3 regions of the Geobacillus sp. G4 genome follow, and region 3 is predicted to be linked to each of the others. Evidence: riboswitches for the same ligand, from Rfam matches in the RefSeq annotation. Region 3 holds a riboswitch; each other region holds the start of a gene.
The links. A riboswitch is a leader RNA that binds a small molecule or an ion and turns the genes downstream of it on or off. The one in region 3 is predicted to bind cobalamin.
Positions count from the first base shown of each region.

Region 1: linked by a shared signal. The riboswitch ahead of ABS784_RS02245 (ribonucleoside-diphosphate reductase subunit alpha) and the one ahead of ABS784_RS12075 ((2Fe-2S) ferredoxin domain-containing protein) in region 3 are both predicted to bind cobalamin.
Region 2: linked by a shared signal. The riboswitch ahead of ABS784_RS05335 (ABC transporter substrate-binding protein) and the one ahead of ABS784_RS12075 ((2Fe-2S) ferredoxin domain-containing protein) in region 3 are both predicted to bind cobalamin.

Region 1 covers NZ_JBEPJY010000001.1:449,639-454,440, reverse strand. Annotated here, with positions in the region: gene ABS784_RS02260 (response regulator transcription factor) at 1-214, opposite strand, end outside; gene ABS784_RS02255 (ABC transporter permease) at 376-1,191, opposite strand; gene ABS784_RS02250 (ATP-binding cassette domain-containing protein) at 1,188-2,204, opposite strand; cobalamin riboswitch at 2,407-2,602, shown strand; gene ABS784_RS02245 (ribonucleoside-diphosphate reductase subunit alpha) at 2,731-4,802, shown strand, end outside.
Region 2 covers NZ_JBEPJY010000003.1:216,179-220,980, forward strand. Annotated here, with positions in the region: gene ABS784_RS05320 (acetamidase/formamidase family protein) at 1-69, shown strand, start outside; gene ABS784_RS05325 (APC family permease) at 83-1,447, shown strand; gene ABS784_RS05330 (PH domain-containing protein) at 1,632-2,246, shown strand; cobalamin riboswitch at 2,584-2,782, shown strand; gene ABS784_RS05335 (ABC transporter substrate-binding protein) at 2,924-3,883, shown strand; gene ABS784_RS05340 (FecCD family ABC transporter permease) at 3,849-4,802, shown strand, end outside.
Region 3 covers NZ_JBEPJY010000009.1:47,623-52,424, reverse strand. Annotated here, with positions in the region: gene ABS784_RS12105 (glycerophosphodiester phosphodiesterase family protein) at 1-651, opposite strand, end outside; tRNA gene ABS784_RS12100 (tRNA-Gln) at 828-899, shown strand; gene rraA (ribonuclease E activity regulator RraA) at 1,157-1,642, shown strand; gene ABS784_RS12090 (hypothetical protein) at 1,694-1,948, shown strand; gene ABS784_RS12085 (retropepsin-like aspartic protease) at 1,938-2,318, shown strand; partial or broken gene ABS784_RS17360 (RraA family protein) at 2,336-2,476, shown strand; cobalamin riboswitch at 2,537-2,728, shown strand; gene ABS784_RS12075 ((2Fe-2S) ferredoxin domain-containing protein) at 2,912-3,286, shown strand; gene ABS784_RS12070 (HoxN/HupN/NixA family nickel/cobalt transporter) at 3,289-3,996, shown strand; gene cobJ (precorrin-3B C(17)-methyltransferase) at 3,998-4,802, shown strand, end outside.

The DNA of each region.
Region 1 (4,802 bases), on a different contig from region 3:
CGTCATAGTCGCGCAATTCGCGGCATAACTCCCATCCGTCCATTTCCGGCATCATAATGTCCATAATGACTAAATCCACTTTCACCGTTTCCAGCACGTCAAGCGCTTCTTTTCCATTCGCCGCTTCGTGGATGGTCAATCCTTCCAGACTTAAAAAGTGGCTAACGAGTTCGCGGATGTGCGCATCATCATCGACGACTAAAATTCGGGCCATCGTCATCCCCTTTCATTTCCGTTCGTTTTCTCCTTCATTGTGCCGCTTTGGTCCAGCTTTCGTCAATGTTTGAGCCAATTTGCTCCTTATTTCGTCTGGACAGCAAACAACGTCTTGCTGTTCATGGGAGAAGGGGGATGCGCATCGGACATCCCCCGCGATTAAGCGCGGCGCATATAGACACGAACGGTGATCGGCGCAAAAATCGCGATAATCGCCGCCGCACCGAGTAAGGAGAGGGCGAAATCAGCGCCGATTGTTCCATGGTTCACCAGCTCACGGGCCGCCGTGATCATATGGGAAAGGGGATTGACCTTGGCAATCCATTGCAGCCAGTCCGGCATTGTCTTGACCGGTACGAACGCATTCGAAAGAAACATAAGCGGAAACAGCGCCAACATGGAAATTCCCTGTACGCTCGCCGCATTGCGGGCTATGACGCCGAAGAAGGCAAAGATCCAGCTGATGGCCCACGCGCATCCGATGGAGAAAACGACTGCAAGCGCCACACTGGTGATGCCTCCTTCCGGACGGTAGCCGACGAGAAACCCCATGGCAAAGGTCAGCACGGCGGCGATGACATAGCGGACGACATCGGCTAATAACGCTCCTGCCAGCGGGGAAATGCGGGCGATCGGCAATGACTTAAAGCGATCGAATACACCCTTGTCCATATCCTCGCGCAGTTGAACCCCTGAAACGACGGAAGCCCCGATCAACGTCTGGATCAGAATCGCTGGAATGATCATCGGCAAGTAGTTATGCGCATTTCCCGCGATGGCTCCGCCAAAGACGTAGGTAAACATCAAGGTGAAAATGATCGGCTGAAAGGTGATGTCAAATAGTTGTTCCGGCGTGCGCCGCACCTTTAATAAACCGCGATAGGCCATCGTCAGCGAATTTCGCACAGCTTGGGAAAAGCTTGCCCGGTTTTTCAGCTGTCGATGAGCCGTCGATTGTGGGGACATGTGTTTCATCTCACCGCTCCCTCCTCTAGAACGTTGGATTCATCTCTGTTTTTTTTCACACCATGGCCAGTAATGGTCAGAAAGACTTCATCAAGAGTCGGTTTTTGCACACTTAGTTCAGCTAAGTGGATGCCCTCTTGACGCAAAGCAACGAGCAAGTCTGTCACATGATCGGGATCGGCCATCGGCGCCGTAATGTTTCCGGTTTCTGGGGATACCGTCGACTTGACGCGGAGAACGTGCTCGATGATGCGCCGCGCCGTTTCGATCTCCTGTTGCTGCCGCAGCTTGACTTGCAATGACGACTGTCCGACAGATGCCTTGAGTTCATCGGGTGTTCCCTCGGCCACGACCCGGCCGTGATCGATGACGGCGATGCGGTCTGCCAATTCATCCGCTTCTTGCAAATATTGGGTTGTCAATAGAACGGTTGTCCCCATGCGGACCAGTCGCCGGATCGTTTCCCACATTTGGTTGCGCGTGCGCGGGTCGAGCCCGGTTGTTGGTTCGTCAAGGAAAATAAGCGGCGGTTGGGCGATGAGGCTGGCGGCGAGATCAAGACGCCGGCGCATGCCGCCGGAAAAATGCTTCAATGGCCGTTTCGCCGCTTCCGTCAAGCTGAATTCCTCCAACAATTCGCTCGTTTTCCGCCGCGCTTCCGCTCGGCTTAGGCCGAGAAGGCGAGAAAAGATCATCAGATTTTCTGTCGCACTGAGCGTTTCGTCGACGGAAGCGTATTGGCCGGTGACACCGATTAATTGCCGGACGATTTGCGGTTGTTTCACAATGTCGTAGCCAAAGATTTTGGCCGAACCGGCGTCCGGGCGCAGTAACGTTGCCAACATTCGGATCGTTGTGGTCTTGCCAGCTCCATTAGGGCCAAGCACCCCGTAAACCGTGCCCGCGCGCACGCGTAAGTTGAGACCGTCGACGGCCCGATGGCCGCCAAATGTTTTCACCAATCCGTGCGCTTCCACCGCCCACTCTTGATGGTCGGGTGCGATTTGATGTTTTGCTCCCATTTTGTGCTCCCTCCTTGTGATGATTCGTACATGTGAATCGTAGCACGCTTTTATGAACGGAGTGTGAACAAAAAACGATTTTGGGCGGAAAAGAAAAATTTACTTTCCCCGCTCTTGCAATTTTCCCGGTTTTGGTATATGCTTGTTCCATCAGGATGCTAAATACTATATATTGGTTTGCGGTCCTTTTTATACAACTACATATGGTTTGACCAAGCAACGGTGTCCATTTGGACTTAATAGGGAATCCGGTGCGAATCCGGAACTGCCCCCGCAACTGTATGTGCGGACGAAATGGGATGGCCACTGGCAGCAAAAGCCATTCGGCGCGCCGCTGGGAAGGCCCCAAAGTAGGACGATGCACGAGTCAGGAGACCTGCCTTGCTTGGAACGTTTCATGTTCTTCGGGGTGTGGGAAGATGAAACGATAGGGAAAAAGAGAAGGAGTTCGTCTGCCTTTTTCCGTCTGTCGTTTCATCCGCTCGCTTGCCCGAGCGGATTTTTTATTGGAGGAGAGGGGAAGCAAATGACCGTGCTGACGAAAATGATCATCATCGATGACCAAGGGAAACCGATTTCTTTTTCACGTGAAGAGTTTGCATCGCTGATCCATCGGACCGCGGCTGGATTCGGCCGCCTGTCGCTTGATGAATATGTCGAGCGTGTTTGGCAGCTCGTCTCGCGAAAAGAAACGGTTACGGTTGAACAGTTGTATCAGACGGCTGTCTTGGAGGGGTTATCGTATATAAGCGAAGAGGAGCCGGACTGGACGTTTGTGTGCGCGCGGCTGTATTTGCGGCAATTGTACCGTGAAGCGGCGCGGCATCGCGGGTACGACGAGCGCGAGCGGTACGGCGATTTCTATTCGCTGCTTGCCGCCCTGACGGAACAAGGGGTGTACAGTCCGCTGCTGCTTGAACGTTATACGAAAGAAGAAATTGATGCCATCGGTGCGTTTCTTGATCCGGAGAAGGACAAGCTGTTTACGTACATCGGGCTGCGCACACTCGCGGACCGGTATTTGGCGCGCGATTATGAGCGGCGGCTGTATGAACTGCCGCAGGAGCGGTTTTTGGTCATTGCCATGACGTTAATGGCGAATGAACCGGCCACACGGCGGCTTGCGCTCGTGAAGGAAGCGTATTGGGCGTTAAGCAACTTATACATGACGGTGGCGACGCCGACGCTCGCCAACGCCGGGAAATCGTACGGCCAGCTCTCAAGCTGCTTTGTCGATACGGTCGATGACAGCTTGCAAGGAATTTATGACAGCAACACCGACATCGCCAATTTGTCCAAATCAGGCGGCGGCATTGGCGTCTATTTAGGCAAAATCCGTTCGCGCGGCAGCGACATCAAAGGGTTTAAAGGGGTCTCTTCCGGCGTCATCCCGTGGATGAAGCAGCTGAACAACACAGCGGTGAGCGTTGACCAGTTGGGGCAGCGCAAAGGGGCCATTTCCGTTTATTTGGATGTATGGCATAAAGACATTTTCGCGTTTTTGGACGCGCGGCTCAACAACGGCGATGAACGGCTGCGGACGCATGATTTGTTCACCGGCGTGTGCATTCCGGACTTGTTCATGGAGCAGGTCGAACAGCGAGGCGACTGGTATTTGTTTGATCCGCATGAAGTGCGGAAGGTGATGGGCTTTAGCTTGGAAGACTTTTATGATGAGGAAAAAGGGCGCGGGAGTTTTCGCGAGAAATATTGGCAATGCGTCAACGAACCGAGCCTGTCGAAAGAGAAAGTGCCGGCGATTGAAGTGATGAAAAGCATCATGCGCAGCCAGCTTGAGTCGGGGACGCCGTTTATGTTTTACCGCGATGAAGTGAACCGGCAAAACCCGAACCGCCATCTCGGGATGATCTACTGCAGCAATCTTTGCACCGAGATCGCGCAAAACCAAAGCCCAACGGTGATGAAACGGCAATATGTGAAAGACGGGACGATTATCATTGAAAAAATACCAGGCGATTTTGTCGTCTGCAATTTATCGTCGATCAATTTGGCGCGTGCGGTGACCGATGGAGTTTTGGCGCGGCTCATCTCGATTCAAATGCGGATGCTTGATAATGTCATCGATCTCAATAATATCCCAGTTCTGCAAGCCGGCCTGACGAACGAAAAATACCGCGCTGTCGGGCTTGGCACCTTTGGCTGGCATCATCTTTTGGCGTTAAAAGGCATTCGCTGGGAGTCAGACGAAGCGGTCCGCTATGCCGACGAGCTGTATGAAACGATCGCTTATTTGGCGATTCAGGCGAGCATGGAGCTTGCAAAAGAAAAAGGAAGTTACCCGGCGTTTCCAGGGTCGGACTGGCAGACGGGCGCTTATTTTGAACGGCGCGGCTACCAAAGCCACGGCGAACTCGATTGGGATCAGCTGAAGCAAGATGTGGCCCGCTACGGGATGCGCAACGGCTATATCATGGCCATCGCTCCGAACGCATCGACGTCGATCATCGCTGGCAGCACGGCGAGCATTGATCCCATTTTCTTAAAAGTATACGCCGAGGAAAAGAAAGATTATAAGATTCCCGTTACGGTGCCAGATTTAAACGAACAGACGACATGGTATTACAAATCGGCGTACCA
Region 2 (4,802 bases), on a different contig from region 3:
GTCACGGCGCGTTTCTTTGTACCGCGATTTGTGCTTGAAGCGTATGGCATCCGCCTGTTTGAGGATTGAGGAGGGAACGGCGATGGCGCAACTTGAAACGAACACATCGGTCGAGTCGCTTGGTTATAAACAGGAATTAAAACGGTCGCTCACATTTGTTGATTTGTTGATTTACGGAATGGTGTTCATGGTGCCGATCGCTCCTTTCGGCATTTACGGGTATGTAGCGCAAGGGTCAAAAGGGATGGTCGCCTTAGCATACTTAATCGGAATGGTGGGGATGATTTTCACCGCCTTGAGCTACGCCAGAATGGCCGAGGCGTTTCCAATCGCTGGTTCCGTGTATTCCTACGCCCAGCGGGGAATGAATGAATATGTCGGTTTTATGGCAGGCTGGGTCATTTTGCTTGATTACATTTTCGTTCCGGCTCTTCTCTATTTGGTCAGCGCTGCTGCCTTAGCCGATATTGTGCCGCAAGTGCCGATTTCCGTGTGGCTCGTTCTGTTTATTGCCATGAATACGGTCATTAATATTCTCGGGATCGAGATGACGGCCAAAGCGAACAAAGTGATTGTTGTTTTAGAGCTCATCGTCCTTGCAGTGTTTGTGATCACAGGAATTATTGCGATTATAAAAGGTGTCAATGGAGCGCAGTTTACGTTCAAACCGCTGTACGATCCTAATCATTTCAGCGCGGAGACGGTGATGGGGGCGGTGTCGGTGGCCGTCTTGAGCTTCCTTGGTTTTGATGCGGTGTCGACGCTGGCTGAGGAAACAAGGGACGGGAAATCATCGATCGGCAAAGCGATCATTTTCGCTTTGCTCGTTGTCGGTGCGCTTTTCATCGTGCAAACATGGGTCGCCGCTCTCATTTGGCCTGATTATACGACGTTTAAAAACGCGGACGTGGCGTTTTATCAGATTGCGGAGCTGGCAGGCGGACCATGGCTGAAATGGACAACGATCGTCGCCACCGCGCTTTCGTGGGGGATCGCGAACGCGCTCGTCGCCCAAGCAGCCATCTCCCGCATTTTGTACAGCATGGGTCGCGACCGTAAACTGCCCAGTGTGCTGGCTAAAGTGCATCCGAAATTTCAAACGCCATACGTCAGCACATTGCTTGTCGCTGTGATTTCGCTCATTGTCACGACGGTGTTCGCCTCACAAATTGATAAACTCGCTTCGCTTGTCAACTTTGGCGCCCTGACGGCTTTCCTCTTTTTGCATGTGTCGGTGATGAACTATTTCTTGCGCAAACAAAAGAGTAACGATTATATTAATCATCTCTTGTTTCCGCTCATCGGTTTTGTTATCATCGGCTATGTATGGATGAATCTGGACCCGCTCAGCAAAAAGCTAGGATTGATTTGGATCGCGATTGGACTCGTTTATCTGGTCTTTTTGCGACTCACGAACAAAGACTCCCGTCTAAGCGGGGAACTGTAGTTGCTTGTAAGGCCTGACGCCGTCATAAAAGGCGTTGGGTCTTTCGTTTTTTGCCGACGATGAAACATTTTTTCGATCGCGACGTATTACGAATGAGAGTACGGCGCCTTGTTAAGGCAAAACACCGTTCATCCGCAATAGGCGGGCGCCGATAAAACATGGAAGGAGCCGGGGGAACATGAGCATGTTTGGAAAAGTCGCCGCCGATGTGCTTGGGCTAAGCGACATCGGCTCGGTTATTCAACCGAAAGACTATGACAAAGTAGATGCCGATGATTATGTGATGCACGAGGATGGAGAAAAAATCTATTTTCTTATCAAATCGAAATCGGATGAGTATTGCTTCACTAACCGCGCGCTCATTCATCTGGACGGCACGAGCGCTGCGAGCAAAAAACGGACGCTGCGCCGCTACGATTACTATAAGCATCCGATTTCCGACGTGTCGCTCGAAACAGCCGGGACGGTCGACTTGGACGCGGAAATCAAATTTAAAATCGGGTCGCACTGCTATTCGATTGATGTGCATAAAAAGCATATTGAGGAATTGAAAGATTTGTATAAATCGCTGCTGGCGATCGCGGAGATTTGCCATGAAAACGAAATGAAATTCCACTATGCTGAGCGGAGTTTGGAACTGGCGGTCAAGGTGTTTGCCAACATGCGCGGCGACGGCGTCAATGTGTCGGCGGATTTTCAGGCCGTGAATGAATACGCTTTTTGCTGGCTGACGGAAGCGAAAAAGAACTATACGGTGAAGGATTTCGGGTTTGTGTTTGACAAATATATTCAACAGTGACGAGATGAAGGTTGTATCGGGGAAAGACGCCGTGCCAGAGGTGGGGCGTCTTTCCTAATTTTTTTAGCGACATATGGAAAAGGAACGTTTCTCCGCAGCCGGAAGAAACTCAAAAGATGAGGTTTGTGGGAATCGATGAATAGGCAACATGGCGGCATTTGACATCGCGGAGCTCGATGCAACGGCGCATGCGGCGTTCCGTACAAAACACGGACACTGGAGCCGAGCTGCCTGACCGCAAAAGTGATCGATGACCGCCTGCCGCCAGCCCACTGTAAATTCACAGTTGTCAAATGCCAGGCCTTGCTTTAATATAAAAATGTCCATATCCGATAACTAAATCAACTCGCAGCAAGGCGCCGAAAAGGCTTAATAGGGAATCCGGTGGGAATCCGGAGCTGTCCCCGCAACTGTCAATGCGGACGAAATGAAATCGCCACTGTACGGACGGATGGCTTGCGCTGTTTTCCGTACGGGAAGGCTTCAGAGTAGGATGAAGCATGAGCCAGTAGACCTGCCTTGCTTGCCGCAGTTTCCGAATCTTCGGGGGGTGAGACGCGGAAACAGTCGCATAGGGCATTGTTGTGCCCATTGGCGGTCTGTTTCGCGCTCATTCCCAGATTTAGGCGGAATGGGCGTTTTTTATTGTACATACATCACTGAAGGGGGAATGACGGATGAAACGTTGGACATGGCCGGCGGTGGTGGCGGTGTTCTTCCTTCTGGCCGCCGTGCTGGTCGGCTGCAGCGGTGGAGCCAATAGCAACGCCCAGCCAGCGAAAAAAGAAGAACCGAAAACGGAACAAGCGGCGTTTCCGGTGACGGTGAAAGACGGGCTTGGCGAGGATGTCACGATCAAAGCGGAACCGAAAAAGATCGTCTCGCTCATCCCAAGCAATACGGAAATCGCCTATGCGTTGGGGTTGGGCGATAAGATCGTCGGCGTCAGCGATTTTGACAATTACCCGGAAGACGTCAAAACGAAAACGAAAATCGGCGGCATGGAATTCAACGTCGAGAAAATCATTTCGCTCAAACCGGATCTTGTCTTGGCCCACGCGTCAAGCGCCCATAACTCGCGCGATGGCCTCAAGCAATTGAAAGACGCCGGCATCACCGTGCTTGTCGTGAATGACGCGAAGTCGTTCGACGATGTGTATGCGTCCATCGAATTGATCGGCAAAGCGACCGGGGCGTCGGACAAAGCGAAGCAAGTGATTGATGAGATGAAAGAGAAGCTTGCGCAAATTCAAGAAAAAGCGAAACAAATCCCGGCGGACAAACAAGCGAACGTCTGGATTGAAGTGTCGCCGCCGCCGCAGCTGTATACGGCCGGCAAAGGGACGTTTATGGATGAGATGCTTCAAGTGATTTCAGCGAAAAACGTCGCCGGCAGCTTGGAAGGCTGGCCGATGGTGACGGAAGAAAAAGCAGTGGCCTATAAGCCGGATGTGATCATCACGACATACGGCGGAGCGAAGCAAGTGTTTGCGCGCGCTGCTTGGAAAGACGTGCCGGCGGTGAAAAACAAGCGGGTGTATGACGTCAACACCGACTTAGTAAGCCGCCCGGGTCCGCGCCTTGTCGAAGGGGTCGAGGAACTTGCCAAAGCCGTTTACCCGGATGTGTTCAAGTAAAACGTGGATGTATATATTGGCCGTCACGGCGGCCATGTTATCGTTGCTCGTAGGGATATCGACAGGATCGCTGTCGATTCCCTTTTCTTCTATTGTTCGCATTCTTGCGTCCGAATGGTTTGGTATGCCGCTTCCGTCTGACATTCCGGCCGATTGGGTGCCGATCGTGATGGCGATCCGCTTGCCGCGCGTCGTGCTCGCTTTTTTGGTCGGGGCGTCATTGGCGCTGGCTGGCGCGGCGTTCCAAGGGTTGCTGAAAAATGCGCTCGCCGATCCGTATACGCTCGGCGTCTCGTCCGGCGCCTCGGTCGGGGCGGTGCTCGTCATCTTTCTCGGCTGGCAATGGCCGCTCTTTGGCACGTTCACGCTGCCGATCGTGAGCATTTTATGCGGCATGGCGACGCTTGTCGCCGTTTTGGCGTTCACTCGCGCGGTTGAGCCGCAGCTGTCGGTTGAGACGATCATTTTAGCCGGCATTATCTTCGGCGCGTTTTTCAGCGCCTTCATTTCACTGATGATCGCTTTGACCGGGGAAGAATTGCGGCAAATCATCTCATGGCTGATGGGAAGCGTCGCGATGCGCGGCTGGAAATACAGCGGGCTTTTGTTGCCGTTTTTTCTCATCGGCGCGGCGGTGCTTCTCGCCAACGGCCGCGAGTTGAACGCGTTTGCTTTTGGCGAGGCGGCGGCGCTTCATGTCGGCGTTGATGTTACGCGCCGAAAAGTCATCATTTTGACGGCGGCGGCGCTGCTCACCGGCGCGGCGGTGTCGGTGTCCGGGACGATCGGTTTTGTTGGGCTCGTTGTTCCGCATATGGTTCGGCTTGTGTGCGGGCCAAACTATCGGGTGCTGCTGCCGCTGTCTCTCTTGTATGGCGGTGCGTTTCTTGTGCTTGCCGATGTGGCGGCGCGGACGATC
Region 3 (4,802 bases):
CTCGTCGCGGCCGCTGTGCGCTTCCTTCTCGCCGACCAATTGAATGAGCCGAATGCCGTGCGGGATGAGCGGCCGGAGCGCTTGCAAGCTTTCCGGGTGGAACGATTGAAACATGACGCGGCGCTGTTGCAGGAAACCGTGTTTTTTCAATAGATGGACGACCGCCTCTTCGATGCCGGGCTGTTTCGTTTCGATGTACAACGGGGCTTCCACACGCTCCGCTTTCAGCATCTGAATCACCTCATCAAGCGTCGGGATGCGCTCGCCGGCAAAGCGTGGATGAAACCACGACCCGGCATCCAGCCGCCTCAGTTCAGCGAACGAAAAATCATTTACCCGCCACGGAGCACGGCGCGGGTAGACCGTTTCGGCATTTGTCGTCCGGGCGAGCGTCGCATCATGCAGAGCAACGAGCTTCCCGTCTTTGGCTGCGCGCACATCGACTTCGATATAGTCCGCCTGCATGCGGGCGGCAAGGCGGTAGGATGAGAGCGTATGCTCCGGCGCGTATCCGGACGCGCCGCGGTGGGCGATGACGGCGGTTTTCGGCTGGCTGGATGGCTGCCAGGCAGCCGCGGCCGCTAAGACGATCGGCAACGATAACAAAAACAATGTGCAAAGATAGAAGCGAAAAACCGTGATCCGGCGCATATACATCTCTCCCCTTCCAGTTATCATATCGGGAAAACAAGTGCGAGGGAAAAACGAGGTGATATAGTGGGGAAAGGATGCTTGTACCGATAGTTTCGCACATCAAGCAAAGGGATATTCAGTTTGATGCATAAAGTGCGTTATCATGCCGCATACTGTAAACGACAACAAAACGTTGGGCTATAGCCAAGCGGTAAGGCAACGGACTTTGACTCCGTGATGCGCTGGTTCGAATCCAGCTAGCCCAGCTGAACGTCTGGTCAAACCGGAGGGGCTTTGAGCAGGTGAAAACGGTCTCCGCTATATATCGGCGCGGGGCCGTTTTTTATGGTTTCAATGCGATCGGTGGAATACATCGAAGCGATTGACGGCCACACAATGGTTTGGTTCACATCGCCGCGTTCGTGTCAGTCGTTCGAATGAAAGATCGTCGACAAAAAACTGCTGAGGCAGAAGGATTTTGGCGAATGACGGCGAATGCAAAACATGAAAGGGGAGAGCGACAATGAAAACAGCCGATTTATGCGATCAATTTTTAGACGAGTTGCAAGTATGCGAGTTGCCGTTCCAATCGTACGGCGGAAAGCGGGCGTTTTCCGGGCCGATTGCGACGGTCGATGTGTTTGAAGACAACGTCCTTGTCCGAGAAGCGCTGGAGACGGTGCCGCCGGGGACGGTGCTCGTGGTCGATGGAAAAGGCTCGCGCCGCGTCGCGCTATTAGGCGACCGGCTGGCGCAAATCGCTTGCGAGAGGGGGCTTGCTGGCGTCATCATCCACGGCTGCATCCGCGATTCAGCGGAAATTGGCGCCATGCCGATTGGCGTGATGGCGATCGGCACATGCCCGGTGAAAAGCAAAAAAGAGGGAAAAGGCTCACGCGACGTTGCGCTCGAGTTTGGCGGCGTCCGCTGGGAGCCAGGGGCGTACGTGTACGCTGATGCGGACGGCGTTGTCGTCGCCAACAAAGATTTGTTGGCGAAAAATGGTTGACGGCTGCGGTCGAGTCTCGTTCAATACAACGAACAGGTTGAGGCGATGGAGATGGAATGGCAGGAAGTGCGTTCATTGTATCCAAATCAATTTGTGAAATTACAAGTATTAAAGTCCCATTTAGAGGGAGATCAAGAAATCATTGAAGAGGTGGCTGTTATCGGAACGGTTTCGGACAAGGATGCAACTCGTGAGTTGCTGCAATCGAAAGGGAATCAGCTTGTTTATCATACTAGCCACAAGGAGATTGTTTTAAAAGTTCGGGGAGCGATTGGCCTGAGAGGGAAATTTCATTATGCAGATTGAATATCGTGAAGGCTTGCTGTTTGCATCGATCGAAATCGTTTATCAAGGAAGGTCTAAGTTGATTCATAATATGGTGATTGATACTGGTGCGGCGAAAACAGTGATTTCTCAAAATGCAGTAGAAGATATTCATTTGCGGGTAGAGCCGGGCGATCGTATTGTGGCTTATTACGGAATCGGTGGGAAAGAGTACGCGTTTACAAAAAAATTAGACTGTATTCAGCTAGATTCTTTCCAGCTAAGAGAGTATGAAATTGATTTTAGCGGGATGGACTATGAGGGGATTAACGGTTTGTTAGGATTGGATATATTGCTGGGCGCTGGATTTGTCTTAGACCTGGACAAGTTGGAGATGTATCGTTCTGGTTGAAATGGAACGCCCGCTCGAAATGCCAAAAAGAAGGAAAAGGCGCCCGCGACGTTGCGCTCGAGTTTGGCGGCGTCCGCTGGGAGCCAGGGGCGTACGTGTACGCTGATGCGGACGGCGTTGTCGTCGCCAACAAAGATTTGTCGGCAAAAAACGGTTGACGGCAACGCATTGGTTGTACTACGATGAAAACGGATGCTTGTTCCATGACAGCGCATATATGGCGGTAAGACAAACAAGGTGCCTAGCCCGCTTAGGGCTTGGGTGAAAAGGGAAGCTCGGTGAAAATCCGGCACGGTGCCCGCCACTGTGATGGAGAGCTTTGCGGCAACAAGTCACTGAAGGATGCTTCGGGAAGACGCCGCCAAGCGATGATCCTAAGTCAGGAGACCTGCCTTGTTTGGATCGGACGGATGCCTACGGGACTATAGGCAGACGTGCGGGAGAATGACGGCTTTAGGGGCCCTGTTTGGGCCGTTTACGGCTTTCGTATACATTTTTCTGCACCTCTGCTGTAGAGGTGCTTTTTCTTTTTTGTCGAAAAACCGTCCGTCTGCCGCATTTCATTCTACCATTCTAGCAAAAGGGGGGATTTGGTGGCGACGTGGGATTTGCGGGGAATGAAGCATCATGTGCTCATTTGCAACGGAGGGACGTGCCTCCGCCATGGCGGAGATGACGTGACAACCGCGGTGCGCGAGGAAATCGCCCGCCTTGGGCTTGACGACGCTGTCCATACAACAAGGACGCGCTGCAACGGACGCTGTCAAGATGCGTGTGTGATGATCGTCTACCCGGATGGCGTCTGGTACCGGTTGATGACACCGGAGAAGGCAAAAGAGGTCGTCCATCGCCATTTGCAAAACGGCGAGCCGCTTCGCGCGTGGGCGACGTATGAATACCGTGAAGACGGGTTGACCCGTCTTGGTGGGACGGAGTCGGTTATTGGCGTTCGAAAGAGGAGGACGTAATGATGGAATGGGCCAGTTATGTAATGTTAGCGATATTTCTCGGCATGCGTCATGGGATGGACAGCGACCATGTCGCGGCCATTGCGGATATGGTCGGAAGCGAGTCGCGGCGAAGACAGCAGTTGGCGCTCGGAATCATGTACGCTATTGGACACGGAGCAATCGTGTTTGTCATGGGGGTGGCGGCGCTCATGGTCGGCGCCCGGCTTCCCGAGTCGTCAGCCGCCGCCATTGAGCTCTTAGTTGGCGTTACGCTTGTGCTTCTTGGCGGGATGATGCTTTTTTCTCTTTTTCGGCGGGGTGAGGTGAAAAGCCGGTTTCAGCTCCTTTATGAGTTCGGCCATACGGTTACTCGATGGCTGCGGGGAAGGCGGGAAATGGACAGTTGCCGTTCTTTTTCGCATGTTGGTTGGGCTGGCGCCTTGATCATCGGCATCATTCATGGCATTGGCGTCGAAAGCCCGACCCAGCTAGCCATTATCACCCACGCGGTCGGAAAAGTGCGTGTGAGCGCCGCTGTCCTTCAGCTTGTGCTGTTTGTCGCCGGCTTGCTCATTGCGACGATTGCTACAGCGGCTGGATTATCGTGGGGATTTTGGAAAGCAAAGCAGCGGGAACGACTGTTTTATGTCCTTGGTGCGGTCACAGGGATTTACAGCATATGGTTAGGGATGTCGATGATAATCGAGATATGGAGAGGGGGGCTGTAAAGTGGGCGGCAAATTGCTCATTGTCGGCTTTGGCCCGGGAAGCGTCGACCATATGACGAAACGGGCTCGGGAAGCGATTGAAGAAAGCGATGTCATCATTGGCTACAAAACGTACATCGAACTTGTGCGCGATCTCATTACTGGAAAAGAGATCATCAGCACGGGCATGACGGAAGAGGTGAGCCGCGCCCAAGCGGCGGTGAAATGGGCGGAGCGCGGCAAAACGGTCGCCGTCATTTCAAGCGGTGACGCCGGGTTGTACGGCATGGCCGGGCTCGTGTATGAAGTGCTGATCGAAAAAGGGTGGACGAAAGACAGCTCGATTGAAGTCGAAGTCATCCCCGGCATTTCCGCGATCCATTCGTGCGCCGCGCTGCTTGGCGCACCGATTATGCACGATGCGTGCACGATCAGCTTGAGCGACCATTTGACGCCGTGGGAGCTGATTGAAAAGCGGATTGACGCCGCCGCCGCGGCCGATTTTGTCATCGCGCTTTACAACCCGAAAAGCGGACGGCGCACTAGACAGATTGTGGAAGCACAGCGCATCCTGCTCCGCCATCGGTCTCCGGAAACCCCGGTCGGTCTGGTGAAAAGCGCGTACCGCGAGCGGCAGCATATCGTCCTCACCGACTTGGCGCATATGCTTGACCATGAGATCGGCATGTTGACGACGGTGATTATCGGCAACTCAACGACATTCGTCCATGACGGCGTGATGATCACGCCGCGCGGCTACCAGCGCAAGTATCAACTAGCAGCCGCCGTCCAGCCGCTCAAACCGCATGAACGGCTGCGCAAAGAAG